3 regions of the uncultured Acetobacterium sp. genome follow, and region 2 is predicted to be linked to each of the others. Evidence: riboswitches for the same ligand, from Rfam matches in the RefSeq annotation. Region 2 holds a riboswitch; each other region holds the start of a gene.

Evidence for each region. A riboswitch is a leader RNA that binds a small molecule or an ion and turns the genes downstream of it on or off. The one in region 2 is predicted to bind cobalamin.
Region 1: another riboswitch for cobalamin. It lies ahead of QZ998_RS06975 (energy-coupling factor ABC transporter permease); the one in region 2 lies ahead of QZ998_RS07465 (ABC transporter ATP-binding protein).
Region 3: another riboswitch for cobalamin. It lies ahead of QZ998_RS16190 (hypothetical protein); the one in region 2 lies ahead of QZ998_RS07465 (ABC transporter ATP-binding protein).

The regions. Positions count from the first base shown of each region.
Region 1 is NZ_CAKMJU010000034.1:57,431-64,218, forward strand. Features, by position in the region: gene QZ998_RS06970 (EAL domain-containing protein) at 1-1,520, opposite strand, end outside; cobalamin riboswitch at 1,724-1,904, shown strand; gene QZ998_RS06975 (energy-coupling factor ABC transporter permease) at 2,216-2,971, shown strand; gene QZ998_RS06980 (energy-coupling factor ABC transporter substrate-binding protein) at 2,949-3,248, shown strand; gene cbiQ (cobalt ECF transporter T component CbiQ) at 3,370-4,071, shown strand; gene QZ998_RS06990 (energy-coupling factor ABC transporter ATP-binding protein) at 4,064-4,906, shown strand; gene hemA (glutamyl-tRNA reductase) at 4,881-6,173, shown strand; gene QZ998_RS07000 (bifunctional precorrin-2 dehydrogenase/sirohydrochlorin ferrochelatase) at 6,151-6,738, shown strand; gene hemC (hydroxymethylbilane synthase) at 6,757-6,788, shown strand, end outside.
Region 2 is NZ_CAKMJU010000041.1:25,813-32,600, forward strand. Features, by position in the region: gene QZ998_RS07445 (nitroreductase family protein) at 126-725, shown strand; gene QZ998_RS07450 (DUF2284 domain-containing protein) at 774-2,342, opposite strand; gene QZ998_RS07455 (ATP-binding protein) at 2,735-4,006, shown strand; gene QZ998_RS07460 (RloB family protein) at 4,003-4,659, shown strand; cobalamin riboswitch at 4,726-4,896, shown strand; gene QZ998_RS07465 (ABC transporter ATP-binding protein) at 5,149-6,651, shown strand; gene QZ998_RS07470 (energy-coupling factor transporter transmembrane component T) at 6,652-6,788, shown strand, end outside.
Region 3 is NZ_CAKMJU010000134.1:7,047-13,834, forward strand. Features, by position in the region: gene QZ998_RS16170 (YDG domain-containing protein) at 1-2,421, shown strand, start outside; gene QZ998_RS16175 (GyrI-like domain-containing protein) at 2,552-3,181, opposite strand; gene QZ998_RS16180 (GyrI-like domain-containing protein) at 3,232-3,690, opposite strand; gene QZ998_RS16185 (YafY family protein) at 3,762-4,664, opposite strand; gene QZ998_RS16190 (hypothetical protein) at 4,753-5,418, opposite strand; cobalamin riboswitch at 5,580-5,765, opposite strand; gene QZ998_RS16195 (ferritin-like domain-containing protein) at 5,998-6,342, shown strand; gene QZ998_RS16200 (family 1 encapsulin nanocompartment shell protein) at 6,371-6,788, shown strand, end outside.

The sequences.
Region 1 (6,788 bases), on a different contig from region 2:
GCAAAACGATTATCCAGCTCTTTAAATTTATGGCAGGCAGTCAGCAATACCCACTGGCCGATACCGATGATCAATCCCATTTCTTCGGCCAGTGGGATAAAGTCCATCGGTGAAACCCGGCCATAGTGGGGGGAATTCCAGCGAATCAGGGCTTCAAAGCCGCGGATACGATGATCTTCGGCATTGAATTGGGGCTGATACTCGATGAAAAATTCCTTGTTTTCATAAGCCTTTAAGAGCAGTGATTCCATTTGGATCTTATTGAGGATCTCTTCCTTCATATCGGGTCTGAAAAACTGAATGTTATTGCGCCCCAGCTCTTTGGCTTTATACATTGAGGTATCGGCGCTCTTAAGTAGTTCAATCGGTTCTTTGCCGTCCTGAGGAAAGACCGAAATGCCGAAGCTGGCGCTGACTTTAAATTCTGAGCAGTGCGTTTTTATTTTATCGCACAGCTCATTGCGGAGGCTTTCGACATAGTTGTAGGCAGCTTCTTCTTTGATATTTCGTTGAATGATCAGGGCAAACTCATCGCCACCCATTCGACCCAGCAAATCATCTTCATGAACGAGTTCTTTCAAGCGTCTGGCGGTATATTTTAAATAGTCGTCACCATAAAGATGACCCATGGTATCATTGATTTTTTTAAAATTATCGAGATCGATAAAAACAATATAAAAGATTGACTTCTTATCATCAGATCGATTGACCAGTAGATGCAGGCGCTCCAGAATCATTTTGCGATTGGGGAGTTCGGTTAAGCCATCGTAATAAGCGAGAAAATGAAGGCGCTCTTCGTTTTTTCTTATTTCTTCATTGGACGACTGGAGCTCTTTATTCTGGGTGGCCAGGGTTTGTTTGGTGAGATTTAGCGTTTCATACAGGCCGGCAATTTTTTCTTTCTGAGTAATCACCGCATTTAGTCGCTTCATCGCTTTGTCATATCGAAGCTGGGTCATGTGAAAGGTCGCAGCAGCCAGGCTGAACACGAAAGCGAACAGAATATTCTGAATCAGAAAATAAACCGGGGCAAAGCGAAATCCATCAACAGGCAGGAGAAAGGTCACATATAATCCACAGATAAAAGTTGTCGCCGTAATATAATACAGCATTGTTATTTTTAGTCGCATCATGGCAAGGATGATCATCACAAAAGCAGCAGTCCATACTGCCGGGCCAATGATGTGATAGTATCGGATCACGATAAAAGCCAGACAGGTCGATTGGGAGAGCGAAATCAGGTGATCAAATGAATCACTGTTTAATTCTTTTCGGGAAATCGTTTCAAAGGTTAAGCCAAGCAGCAGAAAAATGGCGCTGTTGGTCAGCACCTCGGTTAGATTTCCAGACCAAAAAAAATAAACGATAATGACATTCGCAATTGCGCCAAGAAATAATAGCGGTGATGCCAGCATGCAGCTTAAAATATTTTGATAATACAATATCAGGGAAGGATCATCGGCGGCGTTTAATCGTTCAAATACAGCAGGCACAGTTCGTTTGAATTTAAGTTTATCCATCACAATACCTCTTCGGTTTAAAGGATTACAGACATTTGATCTATTGTAGCATTTTACAAGCTTGATTGCGATAGAAAGTCGTGCAAATTTAATAAATACTTAACCAGTTACTATTTAAAGAAGCTAATTTTTAGCCTTAAAGCGCCTAAAAAAACCTGTACATTTATCATATCCGTGTTATAATATAAACACAATTAAATAAGAGATGTAAAAAATCATTTAGGATGAATAAATTCATTGAGGGAATCTGGTTAGAATCCAGAACGATCCGGTCACTGTAATTAGTTATGTCTCCTTAATATGTCACTGGGCACGTTTTGTCTGGGAAGGCGAGGAGAATAAAAGCTATAAGTCAGGAAACCTACTAAAATGATGTGCTAAAGTGTCCTTCCAGGGAAAAGGGAAGTTAGTAACATTAACAAAAGTTGATTCTATGATATTGCGTGATAGAATGAATGGAAACGTGTAATGATAAAACCTTTTTTCCCATCATAATGTGGGTGAAAGGTTTTTTTTTCGGGCAGTAGTGGATTCAGTGAATGCGTTACGCAAGCTAGCAAATCCGAACGTTCAAAGAAATACTTGCAGTTATCTTTGATTTGAGTACATAAAACTATCGGCTTTTAGTGTGTCCATTGAAATGGGCTGTGTGAAGCCCTCTTTTTTACTGGTTGATATAAAAAATGGAGGTAAAAATGAAAAGAACAAAAAACACAAAAAGAAACATGACATTTGTTGGAATTGTATTTTTAATGGTCCTTTTGGCTGCTCAACCGGTCAACGCCATGCATATTATGGAAGGCTTTCTGCCGATTGGCTGGGCGGTCTTCTGGTGGGTATTATCACTGCCGTTTATCGCTTTCGGATTATATCAGGTCGGAAAAATATTTAAAGACAAGCCTGAGCAAAAAGTTTTATTGGCGATTGCAACCGCCTTCACCTTTGCCTTATCAGCTTTTAAATTACCTTCGGTAACCGGCAGTTCCTCGCATATGACCGGGATCGGTTTGGGTGCCATTGTCCTGGGTCCTTTTGCTACCGTTGTGGTTGGTACCATCGCGCTGTTATTTCAGGCGCTTTTGCTGGCTCATGGCGGGTTGACTACGCTGGGAGCCAATGTCTTTTCAATGGCAATAGTGGGATCTTTTGTTGCTTACGGAATCTATAAAGGGTTGTCAAAGCTCAATGTCCCCAAAGCACTAACCGTTTTTTTAGCAGCTTGTATCGCTGATCTGGTGACCTATATAACAACATCGATCCAGTTAGGTCTGGCCTTCCCGGATCCGGTTGGTGGGATGACGGCATCGGTTGCTAAATTTTTAAGTATTTTTGCCATTACCCAGATACCGCTGGCAATCATCGAAGGTATTTTAACCGTACTGGTGGTCAATGCCATCTACCAATATAAAGAAAAGGGGATTATTTCAAATGAAACTCTCGCTGACAACTAAAATCATTCTGGTTATGCTAATTGGAGCACTGATTATTATTCCTCAGATTGCCTTGCCAGAGGCCGAGTTTGCGGGTGCCGATGACGCCGCCGGAACGGCCATCACCACAATCGATCAAAATTATGTGCCCTGGTTTGAAAGCTTGTTTGATCCCGGCGAGATGGAAGAAAACCTATTCCTTTTCCAACAGATCCTAGGCGTTGGCGGGTTGGGAATCTGCTTTTTCTATCTTTATAAAAAATCGGGAAAAAATGAAAAGGCCGAGAAATCGGCGTAAATAATGAAAACAGATTAACAAGGGTTTGACCCCTTGGTCATTGGTCGGTAGGGGAGTTTGTCACCAACCTGAAGCCCGGTGACTGATATCAATATTAACAGCATCGAAGAAGGAGACTACCATGATTGATCGTTTTGCGCATACCAATAAACTTAGCAATGCCAATCCTACTGTTAAGGTAGTGGTTTCATTAATCATGCTCCTTTCGGTCTTTTTTATCAGTGAACCCCTGTATATGGCAGGGGTTTTTGGTGTTATGGTGGCTTGCACCCTGCTGTGGGCAAAAATTCCCGGACGTATTTATCTCCATACACTGATTTTTGATTCGATCTTTATTATCCCCGGAGCGCTGGCATTATTATTCACCATTTCCAAAGGGGGCGGTGACTATTTAGTGGCATTTAATTTTTTCCAGTTTACCATCGGCATCACCACCGCCAACTTGGTGCTGGCCAGTCTGGTTTTTTGTAGAGCGATGTCAGGCGTTTCCTGCATGCTTTTTTTGATTTATACCACCCCGGTGATGCAGATTGCCGGCGTGATGAAAAAAGCCCATATCAGCAATACTTTTTTAGAGATATTTATTCTAACCTACCGCTTTATCTTTGATTATTGGGATAAAATAAAAATTATGGCAACCGCTCAGGAGTTACGCTTTGGTTACCGCAATGTAAAAGTCTCAATCCAATCGATTGCAATGATGTTAAGCAATTTAATTCTCATGGCCATCCAGAGCTACGAGGAGATGACAAAAACCCTGGAATTAAAGCAATATCAGGGAGACTTTCATGTAAGCTATCGGAAAGGTCTTAAAAATGATTAAAACTAAAAATTTGACATATCAATATCCGGACGGCACTACCGCTTTAAAAGGTGTCTCCATTGACGGAAACAGGGGAAATTGCATCGCCCTCATCGGTGAAAACGGTGCTGGTAAATCGACCTTAATGTCAGCCTTAATTGGGCTGATCAAACCAACTGAGGGAACTGTTTTTTTTAAGGAAGAACCCTTATCCTATAAGAAAAAAAATCTCTACGAATTTCGCAAATCAATTGGGCTGGTTATTCAGGAATCCGATAAGCAGGTCTTTTATTCAGGAATATATGATGACGTGGCCTTTGCCTTAAGAAACATGGGGATGGCTGCAGAGCTCATCGATGGGCGGGTAAAGGCCGCCATGGAAGCTACCGGAATCACGCTTTTGGCCGATCGGCCAGTCCATTATCTCAGTTATGGGCAAAAAAAACGGGTCGCCATGGCTGGGGTTTTAGCCGTCGAACCGGAGATCATTCTGATGGATGAACCGACACTGGGACTCGATCCCAAAAGCAAGGCCGGGGTCAAAGCGATTATCACAGCGGCGCTGGCTAAGGGCATTAAGATTATTTTATCCAGCCATGATATGGATTTTATTTATGAATTTTGTGATTATACCTATGTGCTCCATCATGGTGGCGTGCTGGCAGAAGGCGAAACCACCCAAGTTTTTAAAAATACTCAAGCCCTGGAAACAGCCAGTCTGGAACAGGCAACGATGACCCGGCTAGAAGAATGTCTGGGGATTAAAGGCTTTCGTAGCATTGCCGCCCTGGAAGAAGCGATCAGGAATCAGAAAAAGGAGGTTCAAGTGGATGAAACTGGTAGTAGCAGGAATTAATCATAAGGATACACCTTTGGAAATTCGCGAAAAAGGGGCGTTTCTCCATCGCACCCTGAATGAGGCCATCCGAACCCTTTTGAATGAAGCGGAGATTGCCGAGGTGATCATTCTTTCGACCTGTAACCGCAGCGAGATTTATGTCTCGACCCGAAACCAGGATGCGGCCGCAAAAATCTTAACCGATTTTTATCTCAGCGAAAAATCAGCAGAACTGGCGCCCTATCTTTTTGTCAAAAAAGAGCGGGCAGCGATGGTCCATCTCTATGAGGTGGTTACCGGTCTGGACTCGATGATTTTAGGTGAAGACCAGATTCTGGGTCAGGTTAAAGATGCCCTGGAAAAATCCCAGGCTGTTAAGGGTTGCGGAAAATACCTGACGAAAATGTTTCGGGAGGCGATCACCTTTACTAAAAAGGTAAAAACCGATTATAAAATATCCGAAACCCCGCTATCCCTAAGCTCAACCGCGGTAAAGCATATCAAGCGCAGGTATCCCGAAGATTATGGCAATAAAAAAATACTGATCATCGGTTCCGGGAAAATGGGGGTGTTGGCGCTGCGCTATATGAAGGCTGAAGGCTTTTGTAACCCATATATGACCAACCGCACCTTTCATAATATGCATCAGTGTGAAGCGATCCATGAAAACGTCCAGATGATTCATTATGAAGACCGTTATCAGATCATCCCTGAAATGGATGTGATTATTACCGCGACCGCATCGCCGCATGTTATTTTAAAGGCCGAAGAAATGAAGCCGCTAAGTAAACCGCTAATCGTGATCGATTTAGCGCTGCCCCGGGATGTCGAAGAAGCAGTTGGCAACCTGGACAAGGTAGAACTGCTGACGATTGATGATTTTAAAAACATCATGGATGAAAAAATGGCCTATCGGGTCAAGATCGCCGCTAAGATTGCTGCCGAAATTCAGGATGAAATCGATGGACTGCTGTCCTGGGTGACCCGATCCAAGGTTGATAATATGGTCCGCGACTTAAACGAAACCTCCCGGCAATTGGCTGATGAAACCATTGAAAACCTTTGTGGTCGGTTAAATTTGTCCGAAAAAGAAGAGCTATATTTGTCCAAGGTGATCCGCTCGAAGTTTCGAGAAATGGTGATGCCGCCGATTAAACAGCTTAAGTCGCTGGAGTGCGAAGCGGAAATCATCGGCATTGAAAAAACGGTGACCTATCTATTCCCAGGAATTCAGGACAAAAAAACCTTGGAAGATCAGCAAAATGATGACACCGCTGTTATTTAACTTAAAAAACAAAAAGGTTCTGGTGGTCGGCGGCGGTAAGGTTGCTGCCCGAAGAATTATTACGTTGCTGGAAAATGGTGCTCAGGTGGTGGCGGTGAGTCCGGATTTTTCCGAAGGTCTGATTAAAACCGAGAACAATCGGCTGACCCTGATCGATTCCGGCTATCACATCGATCAGCTCACTGATATCGACCTGGCAGTGGCAGCAACCGATAATCGCGAGTTAAATCAGCAGATCAGAATGGACTGCCTGTCCCAAAAAATTTGGTGTAACCGGGTCGACGATCCGGATGATTCGGATTTCATTTTTCCCAGCGTGATTCGCCGGGGTGATTTAACCCTGTCAGTCTGTACCGAAGGGGCCAGTCCTTTTTTAACGAAGCGGATTGCCGACGAGCTGGCCGACCGCTATGATGAGAGCTATACCGAAAAAACAGCCTTACTGCGATTACTGCGACAGGCAGTTTTAGCTGGCGATGGCACCCCGAACGAAAAAAGCGAAAAACTTAAAGTCTTGTCCCGATGTTCCAATCCGGAACTGCGGTCAAAACTAGGAAATTACTGACAATTGGAGATAAAATAGATGAATATAAAAGTTGGAACAAGGGGCAGTAC
Region 2 (6,788 bases):
GAGTCGTGAAGACTCTGTTTTTTTAACGTTTTGCATATAAAAATTGAATTTGCTAATAATTAGGGTATAATAATCAATACGAGATCAAACCAACAAACATTTTTAAATAAGTAAGGAGTACTTGCATGCCATTAGATTTTAGAGAAGCAACAGAGCAACGGCGCTCGATATACGGAATTTGCGATGAAAGTCCCATCACAGCTGAAGAAATAATGGACATCATCGACCATTCAACAAAGCACATACCTTCGGCATTTAACTGTCAAAGTCAGCGGGTTGCGGTACTGTTTGGAGAGAAGCATCTGGAGTTCTGGGCTATCGTGATGGAAACACTCAGAAAGAAAGTTCTGGCTGATGAATTCCGCTCTACTGAAAATCGGATTAATAGTTTTGCAGCAGGATGCGGAACCTTGCTATTTTATGATGATAACTCTGTTACTAAAGGACTGATGGAAAGGTTTTTACCCTATCGAGACCGGATTCCGGATTGGGCTGAACAAGCCAATGGGATGTTGCAGTTTGCTATTTGGACGCAATTATCAGCAGCAGGCCTGGGTGCAAGCCTGCAACACTATAATCCGATTATTGATAATGAGGTAAGGACCACCTTTCTGATCCCATCGGATTGGCGACTGATCGCTCAGATGCCCTTTGGCGTGCCTACCGAAGAGCCTATTACAAAAGATTTTGAGCCCATTGAACGGCGGGTCATTGTCATTGAATAATCAAAAAAACCACGGTAATTCCGTGGTTTTTTTACGATCTGAAGGGCTTTATTCAAGCAGCAATAAGCCATAGTATTTCACAAATTCATCCTTGCAAGCCAGTGTCTTTAAGGTTTCACCATTATTGCGGACGGTTTCGAAGACATCAATGCCGGAGCCTTCCATCGAGGGACGGCGATTTTTCGTGTTAAGACACGGTTTTGCCAAATCACAGGTGGGGCAGATATGACAGGGTCCCGACCAGAAGGCAAAGGCCTTGTGAAAACCGCCAGTAAAGGCTAAGCGTTCGGCTACTAAGATCTTTCGTTGAAATTCTCCAGTTCCCGGGGTTCCTCTAATCAGAAATGCCCTGGAATAGGTGGAAAGTAGCCGGCCGGTTTCTTCAAAGGGGATCTCATTAGCCTGACAATGTTTGAGATTGGCCGAAGAGCAGCCAAAGGCGCATTTATTTTTGGCAAATTCGGTAACCACCACCGAATCGGTGGCAATTTCTAAAACGTCATCAAAGCCGATGTTAAGAATCGGGTGTTTTAAGCGTTGAATCGGGGTCAAAGCCAGAGCTTCCAAAAAAGATGGCGATTTTCCGGCAAAAATGACAGCGGTATCGGTTTCAAGCGGAACCAGAGCAGTGGTGGTGAGACCGGCTGCCTCAAATTTGCGGATGACTTCTTTTGCGGAACAAACCTGGCTCCCAGAATTGATCATCCAATTGACTCCGGATAACCGGGTCATTAGAGTTGCATGCTCGTCAAAGGCGTCGTGAAGCATCAGGATACCATCAGACTGAAGCATTGGTAAACAGGCGAGCAACTCATTTAGAATGAGTTGATGATCTTTACTGATTGACAGGCTGGTCAAGATGATCAGAGAATAGAGCGCCTGATTTTTGGCAGAGGCGACGCGCAGTGCTTCTAAGGAACAGGTATCCATCCGCTGTGCCTGGGGGTCATTAAAAACAGTAGCGTCAATCGGGAAGGGATTATCATCGCTAAGCAGGGTGATCTCCAGATTCGGAAAGGTTTCAAGAAAACAGTCTGCCATTGTTTGAGCTCCGGGACCGCTGACTAGAATTTTCCCCGACAAGGCCGGAAAAAAGTTGACACAGTCAAGGGCTTTCATGCGGGTCAATTCAGGAATAGCTTTATTCTTTAGTTGATCGAGCTGTTCATGGGCTAAATCTTCTAGCCCACTATCCGGTTCAATTGGAGTGTCTTTTAGCAGCGAAGCTTTTAGCTGATGCCATTTTTGAGACTGTAATTGGTGCAGCTTGATGGCATGACCCAGATAATCCGGACTGGATGAAAGTAGATAGCGTTTGCTTATGATGGCGTTGCTGTAAGAGCCCTGATAACAAAAAAGCAAACCCAGACTTTCCAGCAGCGGCAGAAAGGTTGACAATGCCGTAGTATCGGTTTCCAGTTTTTCTGAAAGCGCTTGGACATCGGCGCCATGATCTCCGAAGGCATTCAGAATTTCGAAAAGATCCAGTTCCAGGGCGGTAAACAAAGCTTCAGATGCCCAGTTGGCGGTCGAAAGGTTTGCCAGATACTGGCCGCCATGGGTATGAGGGTCATAGTTTTTTACAGTGAAGTGACGATTTTGTTCTAAATTTTTCATAAGGTTTTCCTATTCTTGAAATTTTTGAGGGCAGAAATAACGAACTATTTTTATGCGCATAAAATTCCCGATTAAAATACGAATGCAAGAACAAAATGCCGTCTTTATTTCAATGATATTGTCATTATACAACTCAAAAGCGAAATCAGCAAGGTCCACAAAGAAGCTGGGAAAAGAGAAAAAAGGATCTTGTTGGGGTCGCACATCAGTGTTGAGAATTTATTAATTTGATGAAATTTTGTAAAATAGTTTATGATATTGACTTATTTGCCCAGTAAAGCATATAATGTGAATATAATTTTGATAAAAATTTGCAGAATGGAGGGAAATGTATGCTGCTTGAATTCAAAGCGAAGAATTACAAATCGTTTAAAGAGGAATTAGTTTTTTCGATGATTCCAGCACCTAAACAGAAAGGACTGGATTATAGTGTGCAGCATTCAAAAGTTGGCAAGAAGGAGTACAAAGGACTGTGCTCGGCGGTGATATATGGCCCTAATGCATCCGGTAAAACAAATATCATCGGAGCAATGGACACCTTTAAAACAATCACTCTTCGCGGAAATATTCGGAATTTAGACGATAAAAGTGCTCCCAATGCTGCTGCTAATGCACTAGAGCTGATTCCGAATAACTCAAACGAAGAGCATAGCCCAGTTTCATTCTCTGTTAAATTTATTGATAACAACTTTTTAATTGAGTATTCGTTTGAAGTAAACCTTGGCATGTTTTTAGAGGCGGATTTTCCGAGAAAGATCATTTCAGAGTCTCTTTCAGTCAACGAGGAAGTGGTCTTTACCAGAAACAAAGACCTGGAGTTTGGAACATTTGATACGATTGAAAATATACTAGTAAATGCTTTTGACCAGAATAAAAAAGGTGCGATTTCTTTGGCAAAAAGCAACTTGAATGATGAAGAACTATTTTTAAGCAACGGTTTTAAAACGATGTTTAGCGCAAAACTGACTTTGTTAATCAGCAACTGGTTAGATAATAAGTTTATGGTAATCTACCGTGCAGACTCATTAAATCTGATTCGCAAATTCTCAGATCCTCAAAAAAAGTCGGTCTATATTGAAAAGACGATGAACGAGGCTGCAAACTATTTTGGAATCACCTCTAATGCCTTAGGTTATGTAATTGAGGGGGATGAAGCCGAAGCGAAATTGTACTCGCTTTTTAATGGGATTGAGAAAAGTACAGCCATAAAAGCTGAGGTATTTGAATCATATGGCACGATTCGTTTTATTAATATGTTTCCGTTGGTGGTTAACGCCCTCTTGAATGGTGGAACCTTAGTAGTTGATGAGTTTGATGCTTCGATCCATCCAATGGCACTGATGAGTATTATCAATATTTTTCACAACGACGAGATTAACATCAATAACGCACAACTGATTTTTAATACGCATAACCCGATCTTTCTGAATGCCAATCTATTTCGACGGGATGAGATAAAATTTGTCGAAAGAGATGATGATACCCACTGCAGCATTCACTATTCTCTTTCTGATTTTGGTACAACAGGCAAGAACGGTGTTCGTAAGAACGAAGATTATTTAAAAAATTACTTTATCAGCCGCTACGGTGCGATCAAAGACATAGATTTTACGCCAATTTTTGAAAGTCTATTAGATGATACAAAAGAGGATCAGCAGCGATGAAAGAAAATCGAAAATACTACTTTACCGTTGAGGGTGAAACTGAGAAGTGGTATTTACAGTGGTTGCAGGACACTGTAAATGCCGAACCAACTTCAAAGTACAGAAAAATTTCTATTGACTGCCCCATTCAAAAAAATCCATTGAAACGGGCAAAATCACTGGTGAACTTAGGAAAAACTGAGATAACCCATATATTTGACTACGAGAGTAATGAGGAAATTCACACAACCCAGTTTCAAACTACATTGGATCAAATGAAGCAATCGCAATCAGTCGGCAAATCCATTAAATATCTGCTGGGATACAGTAATTTCACATTTGAACTATGGATCGTATTGCACAAAATAAACTGCCAGGGTTGTTTAACTCACCGTAAGCAGTACATCAAATCCATCAATCGAGCATATAGTGAATGCTTCGAAAATCTTGATCAGTATAAGCATGAAGATAATTTCAAGCGAGTTCTCAGTAAGTTGACTTTAGATGATGTAAAAAATGCAATTAAGAGATCAAAGGCTATCATGCAAAATAATGAAGATAACGGGCTTGTCCTACAGCAGTATAAGGGATATCGGTTCTATAAAGAAAATCCTTCTCTTTCTATTTGGTTAGCAATTGAAAAGATATTGCAAGATTGTGGATTATTAGAGTGAGTATTAATAAAAATTTTGTCAAACAGTTGACAAGAGCTTATAAATTCGCTATGATTGACTCAATATAATATGTACACGATTTATGGTGCCTTGTAAAGGAGAATAGGGAATCAGGTGAGAATCCTGGACGAACCCATCACTGTAATGGTTTTGTTTTTGCACATGCCACTGGAAACGGGAAGGCGCAAAAACAGATAAACCAGAGTCAGGAGACCTGCCATAAATTAACGAGTATGAAACGACGGTAAAGTTTCGGCTATCCTTAGGATTAACCTATCGATAGTCGGAGCTTCTTTTTTTGCGCGAAAGCATAAAGCCGTGCGCTGAATTGAAAGAATTAAATATTGTTAAACTCGCTTATAAAATGTTTAATTCTTTCAATTCAGCATAGGGCGTAGCCCGCGACGAAGGTCGCAGCTCAGCGAAAACCGAAGTGCCCGGCTTTAGGCATAAAGCCATCATTCAAAAATTCAATCACGAGGCCACCCAATGAAACCCATCATCCAACTGGATATCAAAACGCTTACCTTTCCTGACGCGTGCGAACCGGCGCTTAAAAACATTAAACTAAATATCAATGAGGGAGAATACATTGCCATTACCGGCGGAGCGGCTTCGGGGAAGTCAGTGTTGCTCCACGCGATTACCTCGGCGGCACCAAAGTTTTACCCCTGTGTGCTAAACGGGACGGTTACGGTAGCCAATCAGGATGTGTCAAGCATTCCGCTCTGCCAAATGGCTGACTATCTGGGCTATATGATGCAGGAACCGCAAAACCAGATGGTCAACCGACGGGTTGCTGATGAGCTGGCCTTTGGGGTGGCCAATCTTAATCTGACCGGGGCAGAAATCGCCAAGCGTGTCAATGTGATCATGGACTTTCTCGGGATCCGGGAGTTCTCAGACCGCACCACGGATGCCTTATCCGGCGGGCAAGCCCAGAAGGTGGTGCTAGGGAGTATCCTGGCGATGAAAACCCCGATCCTGCTGTTGGATCAGCCCACTGCCGAACTGGATCCCAAAACCAGTTCGGAACTGTATCGGCACCTGGGTCAGCTCAACCGGGAGAAAAAGATCACGACCCTGGTCGTCATGGATAAATCTGGCGCGGTTTTAAAAGACGCCCATCGGGTGCTGGTAATGGAAGCCGGTATGGTGAAAGATTTTCTACCGGTTGACGAATATCAGAAAAAATACGGTAATGAAAAAAAGTACCATCGACCCCTACCGTTCATGGTTGATGAAAGTACCGACGTGATTAAGTTAAGCGGCGCGTCGCATTGCTATAAAGGTGGGATAACCGGATGCCAGCCGCTGGATTTCAGTCTTAAAAAAGGCGATTTTACGGCGGTCATCGGTCAGAATGGTTCAGGTAAATCGACCATGCTCAAGCTCATTGAAGGGCTGGTCAAACCAAGTACCGGTAGCGTGGAACTATTCGGGACCGCGGTGACAAAGAAAAATGTCGGTCAACTGCGGCGCCGGATCGGGTTTCTGTTTCAGAATCCCGATGATCAGATCTTTTGCAGCTCCGTCAAAGACGAAATCAGTTATGTTTTAAAAAATAGCAATAGTAGCAATAAGAATCTCAGTCAGCACGAGCAGGAGCAAAAGATTCAGGAAACCCTGACCCTGATCGGACTGGCGGGTCTCGAAGATATCCATCCCCAGCGCTTGAGCCGGGGACAGCGCCAATTGCTGGCGCTGGGTTCGGTCGTTATAAGTGACCCCGAGCTGATCATTGCCGATGAACCGACCTCCGGTTTAAACGCCCCCCAGAGTCAACTGGTGATGGAAAAGCTGGCTCGGCTCAGCCGTCAAGGTGTCACCATTTTGCTGGTGACCCACGATTTGACAGAGGCCAGAGACTTTGCCAATCGGATTGTGGTGATGCACAATCATCAGCTGGCGCTGGAATTTGCAGCAGCCAAAATGGATGATTACAAAAAGGACTTAGTTCGACTGGAACTAATAGAAGGAGGCGATTATTAAATGTTTGTTTTAAAAAAACTGGATCCACGGCTCAAACTGACCTGGTGTCTGTTTCTGGTTTTTACAGCCTTGGTTTCGCGAAGTGTGATCCTCAATGGGGTATTACTGGGCTTGATACTGATCAGTGAACTACTCTC
Region 3 (6,788 bases), on a different contig from region 2:
GGGACCATTACCAAAAAAAACCTGACGGTCTCCGCCGCCAGCCTGAATATCAATAAAAGCAAAACCTATGATGGTACCACCGACGTGTATGATAACGATGGTAAGACCATTGCCACCGGCAATAACGTGATGAGTGTGGCAACCGGTGTAGCAGCCGACCCCAATATTAATGTCACGGTCACCGCTGTCTATGATAATCAAAATGCCGGCAGCAACAACAGAAGCATCACGGTTAGCTATACAATTGACAGCAACCCTGCTAATAAACGCTACCAGATCGCAGCGATGGAAACATTAAGCGGCAGTATTACCGCACGACCATTGACGATAGTAGCTCCCACCCCGGTGGCCAAAGCTTATGACGGCAGCGCCGATGTCTTTACGGCGGCCAATAATACGAATAAAATTTATAATCTGCCTGTAATACCCGGCAATACTGCAGCGGGTGATGCCGACAAGGTGACTGTTAAAGCGACCGCCACTTATGATGCCGGCAAGGATGTTGGCACCAATAAAAAGATAACCATTCGCTACACCCTTTCCGGCGATGCTGCCGGGAATTACCAACCCCTGCCGGATGATTACAGCAAAAAAGCTGATATTACCCCGCTGACGCTAAATACCGGAAGCGTGACAGAAAAAACAAAGGAATATGATGGCACCAGTACCGCAACAAAACTTAAAATACCATTAAGTTGCAGCAATAATAACGGTGTGTTTCAGGACGAAGCCGGCAAAACACTTTCGTCCAAAATAGTAGCAGACTATTACACTGACAATGAGTGTAAAACTAAATGCAGTCAAGTTGGAGACAATCTTTACATCAAATATACCATCAGCCTGGATGGTGCTTCAGCCGGCAATTATGTTTTTGAGGGGGGCGAAAAAACCCTGACCGCTACCACCAACGGCGGCAGTATTACCCCAAAAACCTTGACCATCGCCCCACCGACTATCAAGACCTCCCGCCCCTATGACGGAACCAGTAAGGTTTATGATCCAGATGGTAAGGAAATATCATCATATGCGGTCGCTGCTTCCCAAATCAGCGGGCTTGCTGTAGGTGAAAGCGTAGCTGTGACGGCTAATCTTTCATCCAATGATAAAGATGCCGGCGAGCAAACTGTCACCATCAGCTACTCCACCAGTGACAATAGCGGTAACTATCTGATTGCCAATCAGACCATCACAGTTACCATCACCCCGCTGCAACTGACTTTCGACACTAGCAAGCTGCCGGCCATCGCCGAAACGCGAAAGTATGACGCCACCACCGATGTTTATCTGGCAAATAGCACAACCAAGTTATCCGATTATCCCCTGGCTGCTGATGCCGTCAGCGGCTTGATCAATAACGATGCCGTGACCGTAAAAGCCACCGCCAGCTACGATAATAAGAATATCAGCAGTGACGGCAGTGCCAAACCCGTGACCATCCACTTTACCCTTGACGGCGAGGCCGCTAAAAACTACCTGGCCCCGGATCCCGATACCTCGAAAACGGCGGCGATTACACCAAGAATCCTGGGTTATGCCAATGTCACTTTGGTCACCATGAAAAAAGCCGATGGCAGCAGCAGCGTCACGTTCATAAGCACTCCCAAAGCTGATTCGACAAAGGCTAATAGTATGGATGGTGTTGCCTATATTGACGGCATTGAAAGCAAAGGACAGGAAGATGTACATCTGGAAACCTACAGCGCTGACTATTACGATAGCAGTAACAACAAAACCAGTACCGCGGGCAGTGATTACACCATTAAACTAAGCGGCAGCTTAACCGGCAACCATGCCAGCAATTACCTTATGACCGATTATACTTATTCACAAAAAGGTCAGATTCTGGCTGCCAATGCGGTTATCTCCACCCCTTACAATAACACCGCCTGGACTCCAGCCGGCACCCTGACCCCGCCATCTGGCGTTTCTGATTTTAAACTCTTTTATGCCAAGCAAGCGGGGACTACAACGACCTTTTACGGCTATGATAGTAATGGAAAAATCTACTCTTCAACCGACTTAAGCACCTGGACAAACGGTACTCTGGTGACATTGGACGGCAGCAAAGCGCTGATTGGTATCGATAGTTCCGGCTATCCCTTAGCCATTGCCACCACCCCTGACACTGATCAAGCCGGTAATACGACCCACTCCGTTTATACCTGGAGTGGCAACCGTTGGAATTCTTACGATAGCTTACCAAATATCATACCAGGCCCAATCAACCCGACTTTTTATACCGATGCCAACTTAGTAGACTATCTGATTTATCAGGACAATAACAACAATGTGACTATGCAAGAATTTTTTGAATACCAAAAAAACCAAATCGGCTCTAACTCAAGCCTGTCCCTCCCCAGCAGCTTTACCAACTCCCTGCTGGTCTATAACGGCAGCGGCCTGACACTTTACGCTTACTAAAACGCCTATAGCCAACCCGGTCGTGGATTGCCTCGGCTAACCAAAAACTCAAAGACCCCTGATTCATCCTGAATCAGGGGTCTCTTGACACACTTTTACGGCTTGCCACGATGCTTTACCACATCACCGATCAGCCATACTGATCAGCTTTCACCTTAAACCGCAACACCGTTTTTAATTTATCCGTCTCGGTCCGCCGGGGATCGGACAGATAAATCTCCCGATGGGTTTTGTCGCTACGCCGATAGCCATGGTCACTGCAAAAGGCTTCCATCTGGGCAAAGCTGGCCAGCTCATCATCATAGCTGCCCAGATGCAGCATCTGACAGCAGATTCCTTCTTCCAATTCTTCCAGCCGAATCTGATCGAGCCAAGCATTGGGCTTTTTCTTTTTGACTTCCGTGATAAACCGGGCGGCCAGTTCAGCGGTCAGAAAATCCGGCTGTCGGATCATCACGGTATAGGCATAATTGCTTTTATCGGCGCTGGTTTTGGCCGTGTCGACCAGATCCCAGACTCCTTCCAGGGGAAAAACGGTATAGTCGTAATAGCCGTCAGGAATCATTTTACTCTTATAGGACATTTTTACCGCATAGCTGAAGCTGTACAGCGCCGTCACCGCCTCCGCAAACGCTTCCCCATTGGGATCGCCGTTACCGTCTAACATGGCAAAGGACATCGGCGGCACTGCTATCATTGCGGGCTGCTTTTGGGGCAGGTATAAGCTCTTAAATTGCTTTTTATAATCGACTTTGTCCATCGCCTGTTTCTCCTTTGATTTTTCTCTTAATTTCTCTCTTGATTTCTCCCTTAATTCAGTGAAATATAGACATGAATTTCGGCATTGGCCATGTCCTCCCCGGGTTGATATTCCTCAAAGTCGCTGCCAAATCTGCGGTCAAGCTTCATATCCCAAAGCTTCATCCAGAAGTCGCCGACGGCCTTCTGCACATCGCCATGGATAATGAATTTTGCGTAGTTACCGGCAGCAATCGTTACTGTCTCAACCAGCTCTGGTTGCGAAACCGTAGCATCAACTTCACAGCCAACCACCACGTCATAGTCACCGGCCGCACCATTTTCATAATTGGTATAAAGGCCAATGCACTTCTCATTTTTTCTGCCGGCCAGGGAGGCTTCAATTCCATCCCCGTAAAAACGTTGCCAGGTCGCCCCAATTTTTTCGCCCATTTGGGTATCAGTATTGCTCGTTTGAATTTTAAGGCCTGCTAACTTTTTTTCTTCTAGTTGTACCAGTTCATAATCCATTTGTGTATACCTCTTTTCTATCTTTTTGATAAATCCAGTATACACCGTTTAACCTGACACCTAATGTCATATTAAAGATATTTTCTTAAACTGTTCTCCAATTTTTTCTTAATCGCCTCCCGTAGCCACTGGGGTTCTAACACCTCGGTGGCATCGCCATAGGAAAGAATATATCCTTGCACCCAGTCATCCTCGGGCAAGTAGCTCACTACCAAAAATGACCCGTCTTGATGTTTAGTGATTGAAGCCGGGTCGAATTCATCGTAGATCCGATAAGCCATGGCAGCGTCTATTTTTAGGATTAACCTAATTTGAGAACCGCCTATTTCCGGTTTTTCGAAAACAGGGCCTTCTGGCAGGGTCCGAAAAAAGTCCTCTGATAACTGCCTGAGCTGCCTAATCCGACTGACCTTAAAAAAACGCAGCGCCTCTTTACTTAGACAAAATCCATAAACATACCAGGACTGCCCCTTAAACATGAGCTTTAACGGCTCAATGGTGCGCTCGGTCTTTTGGCCGCTCGCACTGAAGTAGTCAAAGGCAATCTTATTTTTCCCAAGAATGGCATTTTTTAAATCATTGAATTTTTCCCGCTCATCGATACCGCCGCCCCAATGGGAAAAGTCTACCTCAATCCAATCGGCATCCTTTTTTTTAAATAGGGTTGCCAGTTTTCTAAGCACCGGATCTACCTCCGGTCCGTTTAGTACATTCATCCCCTGCAGGGACGCCAGCAGATTGACTTGTTCCTTTTCAGAAAGCAGCGATTTTTTAATCACGTAATTATCAAGCAGCCGAATCCCCCCGCCCTTTCCTTTTTCGGCATAAACGGGAATCCCAGCGGCACCTAAGGCTTCAACATCCCGGTAAATGGTTCGCTGAGATACTTCAAAATAGTCGGCCAATTCTCTGGCGGTTACCTTTTTCTTTTCAAACAGAATATAGACCATTTCCAGCAATCGATTGATCTGCATTGCCCTCATCCTTTGTTATTTTTTCTTCTATTTTAACACAAATTTACCGCAAATTGCACTTCCGTAAAAGATCACAAAATGTTTGCATTCACCCAACATTTGCCATCTTTTCGTCGCCCGTCATCTTTTCCTCTCTGGCAATGCAACCATCAATGCTGCACACTGAGCAATCGCAATAATTATGGAAATCGTCGAAGAGAATCCCAGAAGAACTGTATACTGGACGCATAAGATAGCCTTTGCCCATCTCAAGTCCGATCTTCTGTGAGGTGCTGCCAAAGCTGTCAAAAATAGCCTTGCTATCCTGAATCGCCCAATCCTGGATCAGACCGGGATTCGCTATTCCTACCTGCTTAAGATGATAGTCTTCCCGAATTGCTGCTTTTAAATGCTTCATAGCACCATACATGATTGACAACTTTAGTGACTGCAAGAAATAATGCTCAATATGGTGGAGATTTGTTGGCATTTCACCGATTGTTAGCAAATATAAAAGAACCTGTTCGTGGTCTTTTAATAAATAATGAAGCGTTTTACTCTTATACTTGATCCCATCCATTATGACTAAATATTTTGAGAATACTTCAACTGGACAGGCTTTAATGATCGCCATTGGTTTAATTTGCTTTTTTAAAAGCTCTACCACATTCTGATATTCATCATAAATCGGTGAATCACACGTTACGTTCATTTTTTTCATCAGCATCTGTATATTAACATCAACCGGCAACTCTTTAATCCTAATTTTATCCATGTTTCCCTCTTTCTAGACAAGTTATTTTACAAAAAACTAAAAAAACCTTTTTTCAAAAGGTTTACAAAATGTGCGCCATATTTTGTCCAGATAAGGAAAACACTGCCCCGAATCAGGCCTTTTTCAAATGGTCTCACAATTTGCCGCCTTCTTTGAAGCTTCAAACATCTTAACCATTTAGAAATATCCTGACTTGGCGGGGCTTGTTGCAACAGCCTTCTCGGGTAACCCAATGACCGTCTGCACCCATGATCGCCTTACAGTAGCAAAGAAACTGTTGCGGATTTCCACCGCATTCCTTCTGTCATGGTTTGACTTTATACTAATCGAAAACACATTTTTTAGCAAGGGGTTTATTATGACTAATCAAAGTAATATTTCTATGTTTAACAACGATGTCTCCTTATGGAGTTATCACATTTCATCATCTCTGGATTTTGTTGATGCAATTTCTTTAGTAACACTTAATACCTACCGGAAAACCTAACACTATTTTGTTGATATAACAATATTTGCTGTTAATTCGCAATCAATTGGGTATAAACATTATATACCCGATATTTACAAGGAGGAAATTTTATGGCACAGTATCATGAACCAATTGAATTATTAGACGAAAAAACAATGAATATCACCCGGGCCATCAATAGTTTAAAAGAAGAATTAGAAGCTGTTGATTGGTACAACCAACGCGTGGCAGCAACAAGCGACCCTGAATTAAAAGCGATTATGGCACATAACCGGGACGAAGAAATTGAACACGCCTGCATGGCCATTGAATGGTTAAGACGAAACATGGATAAATGGGACGAAGAATTGCGAACTTACCTGTTTGTCGATGGTTCAATTCTGGAAGCCGAAGAAAGTGAAACGGCACCAGAACCTGCAAGGTCATCCGGTATTCATGTCGGCGATCTAAAATAATATTGAGAATCAATCAAGGAGGAAAATAATGTTAAAAAGAGAAATTGCACCCTTAACGCAACTCGCCTGGAGTGAAATTGATGGCAGAGCCGAAGCCGTATTAAAAAGTCGGTTAACGGCAAGAAAAGCTGTCACCGTAAATGGACCAAAAGGTCTTGACTTTACAAGCGTATCAGAAGGTCGATTAGAACTGATCGACGACGATGAAAATCTCGTGAAAACTGGTGTTTTCAAGATCAAACCGCTTGTTGAAGCGCGAATAAGCTTCACCCTAAACCGCTGGGAGTTGGATAACCTGACCCGTGGCGCCAAGGATATTGATTTGACCAACCTGGAAGAAGCCGTCCAGAAAATTGCCGAGTTCGAAGAAACGGCCGTTTATAAAGGCTTTGATGCTGGTCAAATTAAGGGTCTGGAAACTGTCAGTGCCAACGAAAAGATACCAT